2 regions of the [Rhizobium] kunmingense genome follow, and region 1 is predicted to be linked to the other one. Evidence: predicted binding sites of a transcription regulator. Region 1 holds the regulator's gene; the other holds the start of a gene.
The links. The regulator PhoB, encoded in region 1, activates phosphate uptake and scavenging genes when phosphate is short. The targets are predictions, from matches to a motif close to TGTCATNNANCTGTCAT.
Positions count from the first base shown of each region.

Region 2: the regulator PhoB is predicted to act here: its motif matches at 4,249-4,265, upstream of AC0JZ4_RS25210 (DUF47 domain-containing protein).

Region 1 is NZ_CDRNXG010000001.1:648,908-656,527, reverse strand. Features, by position in the region: gene pstB (phosphate ABC transporter ATP-binding protein PstB) at 1-781, shown strand, start outside; gene phoU (phosphate signaling complex protein PhoU) at 831-1,544, shown strand; gene phoB (phosphate regulon transcriptional regulator PhoB) at 1,681-2,364, shown strand; gene AC0JZ4_RS03310 (PACE efflux transporter) at 2,441-2,875, opposite strand; gene AC0JZ4_RS03305 (GcrA family cell cycle regulator) at 3,088-3,627, opposite strand; gene AC0JZ4_RS03300 (acetylornithine transaminase) at 4,035-5,231, shown strand; gene argF (ornithine carbamoyltransferase) at 5,283-6,200, shown strand; gene AC0JZ4_RS03290 (Hsp33 family molecular chaperone) at 6,395-7,381, shown strand; gene AC0JZ4_RS03285 (tetratricopeptide repeat protein) at 7,464-7,620, opposite strand, start outside.
Region 2 is NZ_CDRNXG010000003.1:193,994-201,613, reverse strand. Features, by position in the region: gene AC0JZ4_RS25230 (ABC transporter substrate-binding protein) at 1-322, opposite strand, end outside; gene AC0JZ4_RS25225 (TonB-dependent siderophore receptor) at 390-2,522, opposite strand; gene AC0JZ4_RS25220 (helix-turn-helix transcriptional regulator) at 2,625-3,521, opposite strand; gene AC0JZ4_RS25215 (NUDIX hydrolase) at 3,660-4,196, opposite strand; gene AC0JZ4_RS25210 (DUF47 domain-containing protein) at 4,314-4,958, shown strand; gene AC0JZ4_RS25205 (inorganic phosphate transporter) at 4,958-5,962, shown strand; gene AC0JZ4_RS25200 (Na/Pi cotransporter family protein) at 6,086-7,620, shown strand, end outside.

The DNA.
Region 1 (7,620 bases):
GCTGGACAAGAAGATGAATGATGTAGCCTACAAGATGATCGGCAAGGACGTTTCGGTCTATTACGGCGATAAGCGCGCGCTTTTCGACGTCAACCTGAACGTCCGCGAAAACACGGTAACGGCGCTTATCGGCCCGTCGGGCTGCGGCAAGTCGACCTTCCTTCGCACGCTGAACCGCATGAACGACACGATCGAGAACTGCAAGGTCACCGGCAAGATCACGCTCGACCAGGACGACATCTACGACAAGGAAATCGATGTCGTGGAACTGCGCGCCCGCGTCGGCATGGTGTTTCAGAAGCCGAACCCGTTCCCGAAGTCGATCTACGAAAACATCGCCTACGGTCCGAAGATCCACGGTCTTGCCCGCGGCAAGGCGGATATGGATGCGATCGTCGAGGCATCTCTGCAGCGCGCCGGCCTCTGGGCCGAAGTCAAGGATCGCCTGCATGAAGGCGGCACCGGTCTCTCCGGTGGCCAGCAGCAGCGTCTCTGCATCGCCCGTGCGGTCGCGGTCTCGCCGGAAGTGATCCTGATGGACGAACCCTGCTCGGCGCTCGACCCGATCGCCACCGCCAAGGTTGAGGAACTCATCCACGAGCTGCGCGCCAACTACACGATCGTCATCGTGACGCACTCGATGCAGCAGGCGGCCCGCGTCTCGCAGCGCACCGCCATGTTCCATCTCGGCCAGCTGGTCGAGGAGAACGACACGGACAAGATGTTCACCAATCCGGATGACCAGCGCACCCAGGATTACATCATGGGTCGCTTCGGCTGATCGGCGATAAGCCATTTGCCTGCTGCTACGGATTTTCAAGGACAAGAAGATGGTATCCAGTCATATCCTTTCTGCCTACGACGAAGAACTGAAATATCTGCGCCGCCGCATTTCCGAAATGGGCGGCCTGGCCGAGCAGATGTGCGGCGATGCCGTGCGCGCTCTGGTCAACTCCGACTCTGCGCTTGCCCAGAAGGTCATCTCCGACGACGTGATCCTCGATCACGCCGAACGCGAAATTCAGGACAAGGCGATCGTCACCATCGCCAAGCGTCAGCCGATGGCGGCCGACCTGCGTGAAATCATCGGCACCCTGCGCATCGCAGCCGATCTGGAGCGCGTCGGTGATCTTGGCAAGAACACTGCCAAGCGCGTCATCGCGGTGCAGGGCACCGGCGTGCCGCGCAAGCTTGCCCGCGGTCTCGAGCATCTGTCGGATCTCGCGGCCGTCCAGCTCAAGGATGTTCTCGATGTTTACGCCACCCGCTCGGCGGAACGGGCAGAGGCGATCCGCTCGCGCGATGAAGAGATCGACGCGATGTACACGTCGCTGTTCCGCGAGCTTCTGACCTACATGATGGAAGATCCGCGCAACATCACCACCTGCACGCATCTCCTGTTCTGCGCCAAGAACATCGAGCGTATCGGCGACCACGCGACCAACATCGCCGAGACAATCTACTACATGACCACGGGTGCGGCGCCGGAAGGCGAGCGCCCGAAGGATGATACGGCAAACACTGTCGGCGCTGTCGCCGAGTGATTGCTGCCGGAGGGCCGCACGTCCTTAAGGACGTGCATGGGGCGCTCGATTGCTAAGAAACTGCGCATCGGGCCTTCCGAAAATCGAGCCGATTTTCGGGCCGATGCAGCAGCGTACCTGACGGAGCGTAATGAGGATGCAGCCAAGAATTGCGGTAGTGGAAGACGAGGAGGCGCTGAGCGTCCTCCTCCGTTACAACCTCGAAGCCGAAGGCTACGAAGTCGAGACCATCCTTAGGGGGGACGAGGCGGAAATCCGGCTTCAGGAACGCGCTCCGGATCTTCTGGTCCTCGACTGGATGCTGCCGGGCGTATCGGGCATCGAACTGTGCCGGCGCCTGCGCATGCGGCCGGAGACGGAACGTCTGCCGATCATCATGCTGACGGCCCGCGGCGAGGAAAGCGAACGCGTTCGCGGCCTCGCGACCGGCGCGGACGATTACGTCGTCAAGCCGTTCTCGACGCCCGAGCTGATGGCCCGCGTCAAGGCCATGCTGCGCCGCGCCAAGCCGGAGGTTCTCTCCAGCGTTCTGAAATGCGGAGACATCGAGCTTGATCGCGAGACCCATCGCGTTCACCGCAAGAGCCGCGAAGTGCGCCTCGGTCCGACGGAATTCCGCCTTCTGGAATTCCTGATGGTTTCGCCGGGCCGCGTCTTCTCGCGTTCTCAGCTTCTCGACGGTGTCTGGGGCCACGATATCTATGTCGACGAACGCACCGTCGACGTCCATGTCGGTCGCCTGCGCAAGGCGCTCAACTTCTCCAACATGCAGGATGTCATCCGCACCGTTCGCGGTGCGGGTTATTCCATGGAATCCTGATCAACAGGATCTGACGGAACGAACATCAGCCCGGAAGCGGTCGACGCTTCCGGGCTGATTTCTTTTTGGGAAGAGATCAGGCTTCTGCCTTCTCCTGCCATTCGGGCAGAGGAAACACCCGGTCGTAGCTCCAGTTGAAGACGAAGGCGTAGACCAGGTAGAAGAGCGCGAACGAGATATCCATCACCAGCGCATGCCAGAGCGTCACGCCGAGATACCAGGCGATGAACGGCAACAGCACGACCAGCAGGCCGAGTTCGAAAAGAACCGTATGCAGGACGCGCAGAGCCAGCGTTTTTTCCGTAGTGCCGCGCAGGCGCTGCATCGCATGGTCGAAGCCGAGATTGTAGACATAGTTGAAGATCGTCGCGAGCGTCGATGAAACGATGCCGATCACGCCCATATGCGAGATGGGCATGTCGAACACGAAAGCGCTGAACGGAATGAACAGCGCAAGTCCGATGATTTCGAAGCTGATGGCGTGGCGAATACGGTCGCGTGTGGTCCGCATGACTTTATACCCCTTGGGCTCTGCCGGGTCGTCCCGGTTGTTGATGCCCATACTGGGGGAGGTCGTCCTCGCTCACAGAATAAATAAGGTCTTGTGCTGCGAAGGGCAAGCGTCGAACGGGCAATCCTGCCTTGCAGCCGGGGCATGTCCAGGGACCGGCAATAAAAAAGCGGGCCTTAAAGCCCGCTGTTTTGAAGTCCGTGCCGTGCCGGTCAGGCGCGTGCTGCACCCGCCTTACGGCGCTCGTGTACCGGCTGGTAAGCCAGCTTTGCGTGGTACTTGCAGTAGGGCGAGCTGTCCTGGGACTCGCAGCCACAGAAATGGAAATCGTCCGTCAGCGGGTCGCCGACCGGCCACTTGCAGGTGCGCTCGGTCAGTTCGGTCAAGGCGAGTTTCTTGGAGATCGGCAGGACGATATTGGCTGCCGGGCGCAGCACCAGTTCCTGGCGGGCTTCGATCTCGATTTCCTCGTGGACGACGGTTGCGCCGACCGGGCGGGTAACGGTGCGGGTGGCCGTTGCCGTACGCGAGGCGAAAGTCTGCGGGCGAGGCGCGACAGCCGGGCGCTTGACGGCGCGGTTGGTGGCAACGGTGCCGCCTGCCTTGGCGCGACCCGGAAGGTTGAGACGGTGAACTTTGCCGATGACGGCGTTCCGGCTTACGCCTCCAAGTTGTGCTGCAATCTGGCTGGCGCTGAGGCCCTCTGCCCAGAGTTTCTTCAGTCTTTCGACGCGCTCGTCTGTCCAGTTCATGCCCGTTCTCCGCCTTTGAACGACTTCGGCATGCAGAATCCGTCTCCGATGCGGCGGATGTAAAACCCGTCGCAGATACTATATATAGCTTGTCGGTGACTAGTTCCGCCGCATGCAGTCTAGTAATTGACCATTAACCTAGAGGTCGGTTGACTCCGTGACAAGAGTCCGGGGAATCGTCGGGAATCGATTTTCGGGTTTTCCCCAACTTGCTTCCCTGTCGAGTCATTTTTGCCACAGCCGGTGGTGGTGGCCCGAGGGGGCGAAGGCCCTGCAATTCCGCGAGTTTTGTTGACATTCCCCTGTCGAGCGATGATAGTGCGACCGCCGCCCCGAGGGCGGCATTTTGATTTTTTGAAATGTCCTTTTTCGAACGGGACATTGATTGCCTCAGGAGTGATGTCGCCATGGCTGAAGCCGCGCTTTTCGACACTTTTGCCCGGGCCCCGCTGCGCTTCGAGCGCGGTGAGGGCGTATGGCTCGTGACGGAACGCGGCGAGCGATATCTGGATTTCGGCGCAGGCGTCGCCGTGACCTCCTGCGGCCATGCCAATCCGCATCTCGTCGAAGCACTGAAGTCGCAGGCCGAGAAGGTCTGGCATCTGTCGAACCTCTACGAGATCCCCGAGCAGGAGCGCCTTGCCCGTCGCCTGACGGAAGCGACCTTCGCCGACAAGGCGTTCTTCACCAATTCGGGTGCGGAAGCGCTGGAATGCGCCATCAAGACGGCACGCCGCTACCATTTCTCCAAGGGGCACCCGGAAAAATTCCACATCATCACCTTCGAAGGCGCCTTCCACGGCCGCACGATCGCGACGATCGCTGCCGGCGGTCAGGAAAAGTACATGGAAGGTTTCGGGCCGAAGGCGCAGGGTTTCGATCAGGTGCCTTTCGGCGATCTTGAAGCGCTGAATGCCGCGATCGATGAAAATACAGGTGCGATCCTCATCGAGCCGATCCAGGGTGAGGGTGGCGTGCGCGCCGTTCCGAAGGAATTCATGCGCGAGCTTCGCCGCATCTGTGATGAGAAGGGCCTGCTGCTGATCCTCGACGAGGTCCAGACCGGCGTCGGCCGTACCGGCAAGTTCTTCGCTCACGAATGGGCGGGCATCACGCCGGATATCATGGCGATCGCCAAGGGCATCGGCGGCGGCTTCCCGTTCGGCGCATGCCTTGCGACGGCCGAGGCCGCATCCGGCATGAAGCCCGGCATTCATGGAACGACCTATGGCGGCAACCCGCTCGCCATGGCCTGCGGCAATGCTGTGCTCGATATCGTCCTGGCTGAAGGCTTCCTCGAAAATGTCCGCGACGTATCGCTTGTTTTCCGCCAGGGTCTGGCGGCACTCAAGGATCGCTTCCCGGAAGTGATCGAGGATATCCGCGGTGAAGGCCTGCTGCTCGGCATCAAGGCCAAGGTTCCGGCAGGCGATCTCGTGACCGGCATGCGCGAAGAGAAGATGCTGGCCGTTCCGGCTGGCGACAATGTCGTGCGTCTGCTGCCGCCGCTCACAGTCACCGCGGAAGAGGCTCGCGAAGGCCTTGCCCGCATCGAGCGCGCAGCGGAAGCGCTCACCGCCGAACAGCTGAAGAAATCCGCCTGAGGGCAGGCAGGGGGGCGCCATTGATGGTTCCCTCTTGATAGGGAACATAACATGGCATCTCCGAAGCATTTTCTCGATCTATCCACGGTCTCCTCGGCCGATCTGCGCGTCATCCTCGATGACGCCAAGACGCGCAAGCAGGCGACCAAGGCCGGTACCGCCGACAAGCCGCTGGCCGGCAAGATGCTGGCGATGATCTTCGAAAAGCCCTCGACCCGTACCCGCGTCTCCTTCGATGTCGGCATGCGCCAGCTTGGCGGTGAAACGCTGTTCCTCTCCGGCACCGAAATGCAGCTTGGCCGCGCCGAGACGATCGGCGACACGGCCAAGGTTCTGTCGCGTTATGTCGATGCGATCATGATCCGCACCACGGACCACACGCGCCTGATGGAAATGGCCGAACACGCCACCGTACCGGTCATCAATGCGCTGACGGACCTGACCCACCCCTGCCAGATCATGGCCGACCTGATGACCTTCGAGGAACATCGCGGCCCGGTGGCAGGCAAGACGATCGCCTGGACCGGCGACGGAAACAATGTGCTTCATTCGCTGGTCGAAGGCTCGGCCCGTTTCGGCTACCGCATGACCATGGCCGTGCCTATGGGCTCGGAGCCGGACGACAAGATCTTGAACTGGGCGCGCGACAACGGCGGCGACATCATGCTGACCCACGATGTCGAGCGCGCGGTTGCCGGCGCGGACGTGGTGGTCACCGATACCTGGGTGTCGATGAACCAGGAGCACAAGGCGCGCGGCCACAACATCTTCCAGCCCTATCAGGTCAACGAGGCATTGATGAAGCAGGCCAATCCCGATGCGCTGTTCATGCATTGCCTGCCGGCGCACCGCGGCGAGGAAGTCACCGACGCCGTGATCGACGGCCCGCAGTCGGTTGTCTTCGATGAGGCGGAGAACCGTCTGCATGCCCAGAAATCGATCCTGGCCTGGTGTTTCGGGGCCGTTTGAGCGGTCCCCTCACGGCATCTTGAACTCCGGCTTGAGCGACACCATCTGTCGGCTTTCCAACGCGCCGAATGGCAGGCCGACGCCATGCCGGGGCGCTTCAACATGACATTGCCGAGACCTTTTGAGGTGGCCAGCGGTTCCGCTCGGGCCGCCCTTTGTGTAAAGGTCGCGCTATCGGCACGAAGGAGTATATGATGGCGGAAGCAACATTGGAACTGAACGATCTCCCGTTTGCCGGCGACGACAGGGTCGTGCCCTTCCAGGTCGAAGGTCTCGATGTGCGCGGCCGTGCGGTGCAGCTTGGCCCGCTTCTGAACACGATCCTCGGCCGGCATGACTATCCGGCACCGGTTGCCCGCCTCCTGGCCGAAGCGATCGTTCTGACCGCGCTGCTTGGCACCTCGCTCAAGTTTGACGGCAAGTTCACCATCCAGACCAAGGGTGACGGTCCGGTCGATCTGCTGGTTGCCGATTTCTCGACGCCGGATGCCCTGCGCGCCTATGCCCGTTATGACGAGGATGCGCTCGCTGCCGCCATCAAGGATGGCAAGATCACTCCGCCCGAGCTTCTCGGTCAGGGTGTTCTCGCCTTCACCATCGATCAGGGACACGGCATGCAGCCCTATCAGGGCATTGTGCCGCTCGACGGCTCTTCACTGGAGGAGATTGCCGGCGTCTATTTCCGCCAGTCGGAACAGATCCCGACGCGCGTGCGCCTCGGTGTCGCGGAACTCTATGACCGTGGAGACGATGGCAAGCCGCGTCACAACTGGCGGGCAGGCGGGCTTGTGGCGCAGTTTCTGCCGCAGGCACCCGAGCGCATGCGCCATCCGGACCTGCACGGCGGTGACGGTGATGAGCGCGATACGGATGCCGCCGACGATGCCTGGAACGAGGCGCGCACCATGGTCGAGACCATCGATACGGACGAGCTGACCGACCCGCAGGTCGCCATCGAACGGCTGCTCTATCGGCTGTTTCACGAGCGCGGCGTGCGCGTTTACGACCCGCAGACGGTCTTCGATCGCTGCAGCTGCTCGCGCGACAAGATCAAGGGCGTCCTCACCGGCTTCAGCGCCGAGGAGATCGAGGCGAGCGAGGAGAATGGCCAGATCGCAGTCACCTGCGAATTCTGCTCCACCACCTACCGCTACGACGTGGCTGAGTTCGCGCCGGCCTGATCGGCGCAGTCAGATCAAACCAAAAAGGGCGGCCGGAAAACATTCGGCCGCCCTTTTTCATGGAGTTTTATACGCTGGTGGCTCAGGCTCTGGTGTCGGTTGCCTGATCCGGCTTCTTCACCCCCTTGGGCAGCACGACGAGGCTTGCCTTGTCATGGCCGGCAATCAGCGTGAGCGTCTCGCCGGCGGCGATCTCGATCGGCTGCGGGAACGGGTGAAGGATCTGCAGCCAGCCGCCG
Region 2 (7,620 bases), on a different contig from region 1:
AGCCGCCAAGAAGAACGACGTCCGGGCGGCTGGCGAGGGCGGCTTCCACTGAAAATGTCTGCGGGCTCGCCTGTCCGACCACGGGTACGGTGGCAAGACCGGGAAAGGCTGCCTGATAGGCGGCAAAAATTTCCTTGCTGTGCCGCACCAGATCGCCCTGCCAGGCGCAGACAAGCTCGCCCGGAGAGGGGTGAACCAGAGACAGCGCCAGAAGCAAGTGCCCGTCACCCAAGAGGATCTTTTTTGGAGTAGACGGTAGCTCAGGCAGGGAAGCCGAGACGAGCGCCTTTTCGGCGTGCGCCGGCCTGGTTGCCAGTGCCATTGCGCCAGCCATCAGACCCAGTATGTCCCGCCGTCTCAACGTCATGCCCTTGCCACCATTGCCTTGCCTACCAGCGATGCGTCAGCGTCGCGCGGATCGTGCGGCCCGTTCCCCAATAGCACTGGGTGACCGTGTTGCACGATGCCACGTATTCCTTGTCGAACACATTGGCGACATTGACCGCAACCTCTGTGCCCTTCAGACTTTCATTGATTGCGCTGAGATCAAGGCGTGCCGCCACGTCAAACAGCGTGTAGGCCGGTGCTTCAAGAGCATTGGCCGTGTCGCCGAAACTTGCACCCGTATAACGCACGCCGGCGCCAGCACTGAGGCCTTCCAGATTGCCTGAGAAAGTATGGTTCACCCACAGTGCTGCCTGGTGGTTAGGCACATAGATCACGCGCTTGCCCGTCGCTGTGACGTTCGAGTCGAGATAGGCATAGGATGCTATCATGTCCCACCCGTCCCACATGCTGATCTTGGCTTCCGCCTCGATACCGCGCATCTCGACGCGACCAATCTGCTGGGAGACACCGCCGCTGGTCACGACGAGATTGCTCTGTTCGAGATCGAAGGCTGCCAGTGTGAACAGATGATCGGTGCCGAGTGGCTGATACTTGACGCCGACTTCGAGCTGTTTGCCTTCGTTCGGATCCCAAGGCTGGCCGGAGGTGCTCAGACCCTGCGTCGGCTCGAACGATGTGCCGTAGCTGACGTAAGGAGCGATACCGTTGTCGAAAGCATAGAGCAGACCGGCACGACCTGTGAAGGCGCCGTCATCGTTGACCGTTCGGGTCGAATTAAGACGATTATAGGTGTCCATTTCGGCTGTGTCATAGCGGCCAGTCAGTGTCAGGCGCCAGTTGTCGAGCGACATCTCGTCCTGGAGGTAGATGCCGACCTGATTGACGTTCTGCTTGGCATTGGCGGTATTGGTAATCGCCCCGATCGTCGCCTGACCGTAGACAGGGTTGTAGATATTGAGCGGCGAGGCCGTGCCGGTACCGAATTGGTAGTCGTAGTTTTGGACGAGCACGTCCACACCGGCCAACAGGTCGTGCGTGATCGGGCCGGTTTCGACTGTGCCGGAGATGTTGTTGTCCATGGTGAACGTTCGGGCGACGTCGTGAATCTCAACTGCGAGACGGTTGACCATCGGCGGAACGGCCGCTGCGGCGGGATGGCCGCGCACCACGCTCAGGTCGTAGTCCACTTCCATCAGTCGTGCCGAGGAATTAAAGGTGATGCCGTTGTCGAACTGGTGCTCGAACTGATAACCGATAGCCGACTGGCGTCTTTGGAAATCGTCGTAGCCGGGTTCTCCGATGTAGGTGCTGCGGTCGTAATAGCCGTAGGCGCTAGGGTAAAGCATGCCGGGCGCAGGCAGGAACTGCAGGGAGCCGCCATCGTCGCGGATGTGGTGGCCCGAAATGGTCAATTCCGTGCCTTCCTCCGGTTTGAAGGTGATCGACGGCGCGATGAAGAGGCGGTTGTCGTCGACATGATCGACCTGCGTTTCCGCGTCACGCACCATGCCTGTCACGCGGTAGAGGAACTTGCCTTCCTCGTCGATCGGGCCGCTAAAGTCGAAAGCAGCTTGTTTGCGCCATGGCTCGCCGAGCGTGAACTGAACCTCACGCAGCGGTTCGTCGGTTGGCTTCTTGCTGACGAAATTGAGGAGACCGCCGGGCGGTGTCTGGCCGTAAAGGGCTGCTGCCGGGCCACGCAGTGCTTCGATGCGTTCGACCATGTAGGGGTCGATCCGTGGCCAGGCATAAGTGGCGCGCGGCATCCGGGTTCCATCCAGCAGTTCCGGAACGATGAAGCCGCGCATGCGAACCCAATCGGCGCGCGGATCGGCGCCGAAGATTTCGGCATTGGTGGACGGCGTGTAGCGCATCGCCTCGCTGGTCGTCGTCACCTGCTGTTGGCGGATCTGGTCTGCGGTGGCGATCGAAATCGATTGCGGTGTTTCTGCCACCGCTCGTGCGGACTTAGTGGCGGTTGCGCTCTGTTTAGCGACGATGCCACGAACCGGCCCGTTGGCGTTTTCGCCATTCGCTTGCACCACTATCGGCGCAAGCTGCGTGCCGGCATCTTGCGCATGCGCTTGTGTGAGCATCAGGGTAAAGGTTGCCGCGCTGGCAGCCAACATCATGCTCTGGCGCTTCACGAGGCCGGACTGGCGAGAGAATATCATTGGTTGCCCCCACGAAATAGATGGTGGCGTTTTAGCGTTTGCACTGAATGGTGAGCAATGATCTCCACTTTCGCGATCCTGAGAAATGCTTTCGTGATTCTATCACGAAAGCCGATTGATTTCGCGGGATGACGCGTGCGGAACCAGAGTGTTGGGCGCGACGCCGAAGCGGCGTCGGAACAGGGTCGAGAAATGCGCAGGAGTATATCCGGCTTCCGACGCTACCTGGCTCACCGTGAAGTGCCCGCTGGCCAACATCTTGTAGGCACGGTTGAGGCGATATTCCTGAATGTAGCGATACGGGGCCATGCCGTAGATTGTGCGAAAGCCACGATTGAGCTTGGAAAGATTGATGCCGCATCGGCGTGCCACATCCGTGAGATCGGGCGGGTCGACCGAGTTTGCAACGAGGAGGTCGCATGCTGCGCGTACCCGATCGCGGTCCGACGGCGTCAGGTACCCCGAAAAGGCCCCATCCGCCGCAGGAGAGAAGCCTTCAAAGACAAGCGAGGCGAGTTCCAGCGCTTTTGCGCACCGGTAAAAGCCATGGTTTGCATCGCGATGGCCGAGCAATTGGGCGCCGAGAGCGCTGATTGCGGTGTCAGCTTTTCTGGATCGAAGCACAAGGCTGCCGCCTGAACGATCCCGCATGCCACATAGCAATGACGCAGGATTGCGCTGGTATTCGGTCTCGATTAATTCACGATCAATCTGCAGAAGAACGACGCTGAAAGGCGTATCGTGCGAGAATACCTGCTGCCGCCGGTTTTCTCCTTCGCTCAGAACAGCGAACGTGGTTGGTGTGCGAATGTCCAAAAGAGGGGCATCGCCGGCCTCAAGCTGCATGCGACCCTGCAATACGACGATGATGCGCAGCCCGTCTCGTATGGGTGAGGATACGTGGAGCGGCTCGGAGAAGATCTTGGTACTTGTCTCCACCAGCAACTGACCCTGAAGGTGGGTCGTTACAAGTTGCGAGGGCGATGAAGAAATGCTCATTAAAGGAATTTAAAAAATATGAGTATAGAAATCAATATTTAACTTTGGTCGATCTTCCTCATTTCACGTTCAGTGGTCGGATAGATAGGTCATAGGTTCATATCCCATCAAGGCGATGGATAGTCACGTCGCGGGTGACTATTTCGTGACGTTCGGCTTCGATCTAATCCTCGGATTGAAGTCGACAAGCAGAGATTTTAGTTCCACTTCTCGAACACGGCGCGCGGCCTCGTCAGGCGAAACCCAGTCCAGGACACGCTGACCGCGCTCCTTGTAATCGGCAGCAACTTCCGTGACCTCGATCTCGTACACATCCACCACGCAAGGCGCGACATCGCCGTTGTCGAGCCATTTCAGATACGTATAGCGGCCTATCGGCTTTTTCCTGGCTTGGCCGCGCACGCCGGCTTCTTGCAATGCCTCTATTTCGGCCGCCTGATGCGGCTTCTTCCGTTTCATCGGCCAGCCCTTGGGAATCACCCAGCGGCCGCTGTCGCGCGATGTGATGACCAGCACCTCGATGCCGTCGCGATCGGTTGTCTCCCGATAGCAGAGTGCCGCATATTGCTGCCGGAACTCACCCTTAAACAGTTTATCCGGCATCTGGGCCAGCTGTTGAAGCAGCGTTCTGGGTTTGGCATCGGGCCGCTTCTGATCTTTCTTGACAGGCTTCATGAGCGGTTAAATGCCGACTTTCGCAGTTGATTCCAGCTGCCCGATAGCATTTATGACAGTTTTGTGACAGTGGCGGCGCAGACGTGTGACACTGGGGCGAGACCGAGGAGCAGGGCCATGATGAGCGTTTTCCGGAAATTGATGCCTCGCGAGGATAAGTTCTTCGACATGTTCTCCGAACATTCGCGCACGGTGGTGGAAGCGGCCGAAGCCCTGCGCAATCTGCTCCACGGCGAAGACCTAGAGACCAATTGCGAGCGGATCGTGACACTGGAAGACCGCGCCGACAACATCACCCGCGAGGTGCTTCTGGCCGTGCGGCGCAGTTTCATCACGCCCTTCGACCGCGGCGACATCAAGGATCTGATCCAGTCGATGGATGACGCGATCGACATGATGCACAAGACGGTCAAGACCATTCGCCTGTTCGAGCAGACGAGCTTCGATCCGCTGATGCGGCAGATGGGCGAGGAGGTCGTGCGCGCGGCGCATCTGGTCGCCGAAGCCATTCCGCTGCTTGACAAGGTGGGCACCAATGCCCAGCGCCTGAGCGCCATCGCCGAGGAAGTCACCCGCGCCGAAGGCCGGTCCGACGACCTGCACGACCAGGGCCTGAAGGATCTTTTCGTTCGCTATGGGGCCGCCGGCAATGCGATGGCTTACATGATCGGCAGCGAGATCTACGGCGAGCTGGAAAAAGTCGTCGACCGGTTCGAGGATGTCGCCAACGAGATCAGCGGCATCGTGATCGAGAACGTCTGATGGACGCGACACTCGCCTTTCCGCTTCTCGCCGGCCTGATCGCCATCGCGCTGTTCTTCGACTTCCTCAACGGATTGCACGATGCGGCCAATTCGATCGCGACGATCGTTTCGACCCGGGTGCTGCGGCCGCAATATGCGGTGGCCTGGGCTGCGTTCTTCAACTTCATCGCCTTCCTGTTCTTCGGCCTGCATGTGGCCGAGACGCTCGGAACCGGCATCATCGATCCCGGCATCGTCTCGCCTTCGGTGATCTTTGCGGCGCTGATCGGCGCCATCGTCTGGAACATCGTCACCTGGATCTTCGGTATCCCATCCAGCTCGTCGCACGCGCTCGTGGGTGGGCTGATCGGTGCCGGGTTCGCCAAGGTCGGGGTCTCCTCGATCGTCTGGAGCGGTTTTCTGAAGACGGCGGGGGCGATCGTGCTGTCGCCGGCGATCGGCTTCTTCCTGGCGCTGGTCCTGGTGCTTGCCGTGTCGTGGATCTTCCTGCGCCAGACGCCGTTTGCGGTCGACCGGACCTTTCGCATCATGCAGTTCGTCTCCGCCTCGCTCTATTCGCTTGGCCACGGCGGCAATGATGCGCAGAAGACGATGGGCATCATTGCCGTGCTGCTGTTCAGCCAGGGCTACCTCGGGTCCGATTTCTACGTGCCCTTCTGGGTGGTAATAAGCTGTCAGTCCGCCATGGCGCTCGGCACGCTGTTCGGGGGCTGGCGGATCGTCCATACGATGGGATCGAAGATCACACGGCTCAACCCGATGCAGGGCTTCTGTGCCGAGACGGGTGGCGCGTTGACGCTATTCGGCGCGACCTGGCTCGGCATTCCGGTGTCGACGACACACACGATCACAGGCGCCATCATTGGCGTCGGTGCCGCCCGGCGGATATCGGCGGTGCGCTGGGGGCTCGCCGGCAACATCGTCATTGCTTGGATTGTCACCATGCCGGCGGCGGCACTGATTTCCTACATAACGTATAGTGTTGTTGGCTTGCTTTCCTGACCCCGTTTCGGTCGGGACAGGAGTGCGGAAGCTTCCCTTGCAAGGCCTTGCAAAAGGGCTATAATTCATTAGCCGGCAACGGAATTACGCTCTATTTTCCACATGGAATTCAGGAGTTCTCGAGTGCAGTCGACGCTCGTCGTCATCAATATTCTGGGTGCTGTCGCGCTGCTGCTCTTCGGCCTGGCTCAGGTCAAGGAAGGCGTGACACGTGCCTTCGGCGCCAGACTGCGGACCGGATTGGCCAATTGCACGCGCAGCGGCATACGCTCGTTCCTCTCAGGCCTCGTCGCGACGATCGCGCTGCAGAGTTCGACCGCGACCGCATTGATGACAGCCTCCTTTGCAGAGCGCGGCATGGTCAATCCGCGCATGGCGCAGATCGTGCTGCTCGGCGCCAATATCGGCACGGCGGTCACGGCCTGGCTGGTCGCGGCCGGCACCGAGGTCTTCGCACCGCTTCTGCTGCTTGCCGGCGTAATCCTGCTGCGCAACGGCTCCGCTGCCCGCAAGGGGCTCGGCTCCGCATTGATCGGTATCGGCCTCATGCTGCTGTCGCTTCAGCTTCTCGGCTATGCGACCGAGCCGATGCGCCGCTCGCCGGCGCTCGCAGCCTTTCTCAGCCTGCTCGATTCCACCTGGCTCGTCGCGCTGATCTTTTCCGCAGCCCTTGCCTTCGTCTCCTCCTCAAGCCTCGCGATCGTCATTCTCGTTCTGTCGCTCGCATCGAGCGGCATCGCCTCGCCCGGACTCATCGTCGTTCTGATCCTCGGCGCCAATCTCGGCGGTGCCATACCGCCCGTCGTCGCGACACTGACGAGCCCGCCCGAGGCGCGCCGCATCACCCGCGGCAACCTCCTCGTGCGCGCCATCGGCTGTGCGCTGGCGCTGCCGCTGGCCGGCGTCGCCGCCGATCTCCTGCAGATGCTGCCCGTCTCAGCGGAAAGACTGCCGGTAGACGCCCATCTCGCCTTCAACCTGTTGCTGGCAGTGCTTGCCTGGCCCTTCGGCGGCCTGGTCTCGGATCTCATGACCCAGCTGATCCCGGACGAGCCGGAAAAAGACACCGGGCCGCAATTTCTCGACCCGCAGGAGCTTGGCGATCCGGTCCGCGCGCTGGTCAACGCCACCCGCGAAGTCCTCGGCGTCGGCGACCAGATCGAGCGCATGCTGATCCGCGCCGAAAACGCCTTCAAGCGCAACGATGGCGCGCCGCTGAGAGAGATCGCCGCGATCGAGGCGCGCGTCGACAGGATGCAGCAGGATGTGAAGCTCTATGTCTCGAAGCTCGGGCAAAGGGGATTGGACGACGAGAACTCGCGTCGTTCCATCGCGATCATCGACTACGCCATCAACCTCGAGCATATCGGCGACATCATCGAGAAAGGCCTCTGCGACCAGCTCGCCAAAAAAATCGACAAGGGTCTGAAATTCTCCGACGACGGATACCAGGAACTGGCCGATCTGTTTGACCTCACCATCGACAACCTGCGCACCGCGCAAACCGTCTTCGTCACCGGCGATTTCAACCTTGCCAGGCGGCTGATGGAGATCAAAGTCGATGTCAGGAAGCTGGAAAAGCGCTCGGCGGAACGTCATCTGGAGCGGCTGAGGGACGGCAGGCTGGAAAGCCTTCAGACGAGTTCGCTGCATCTCGA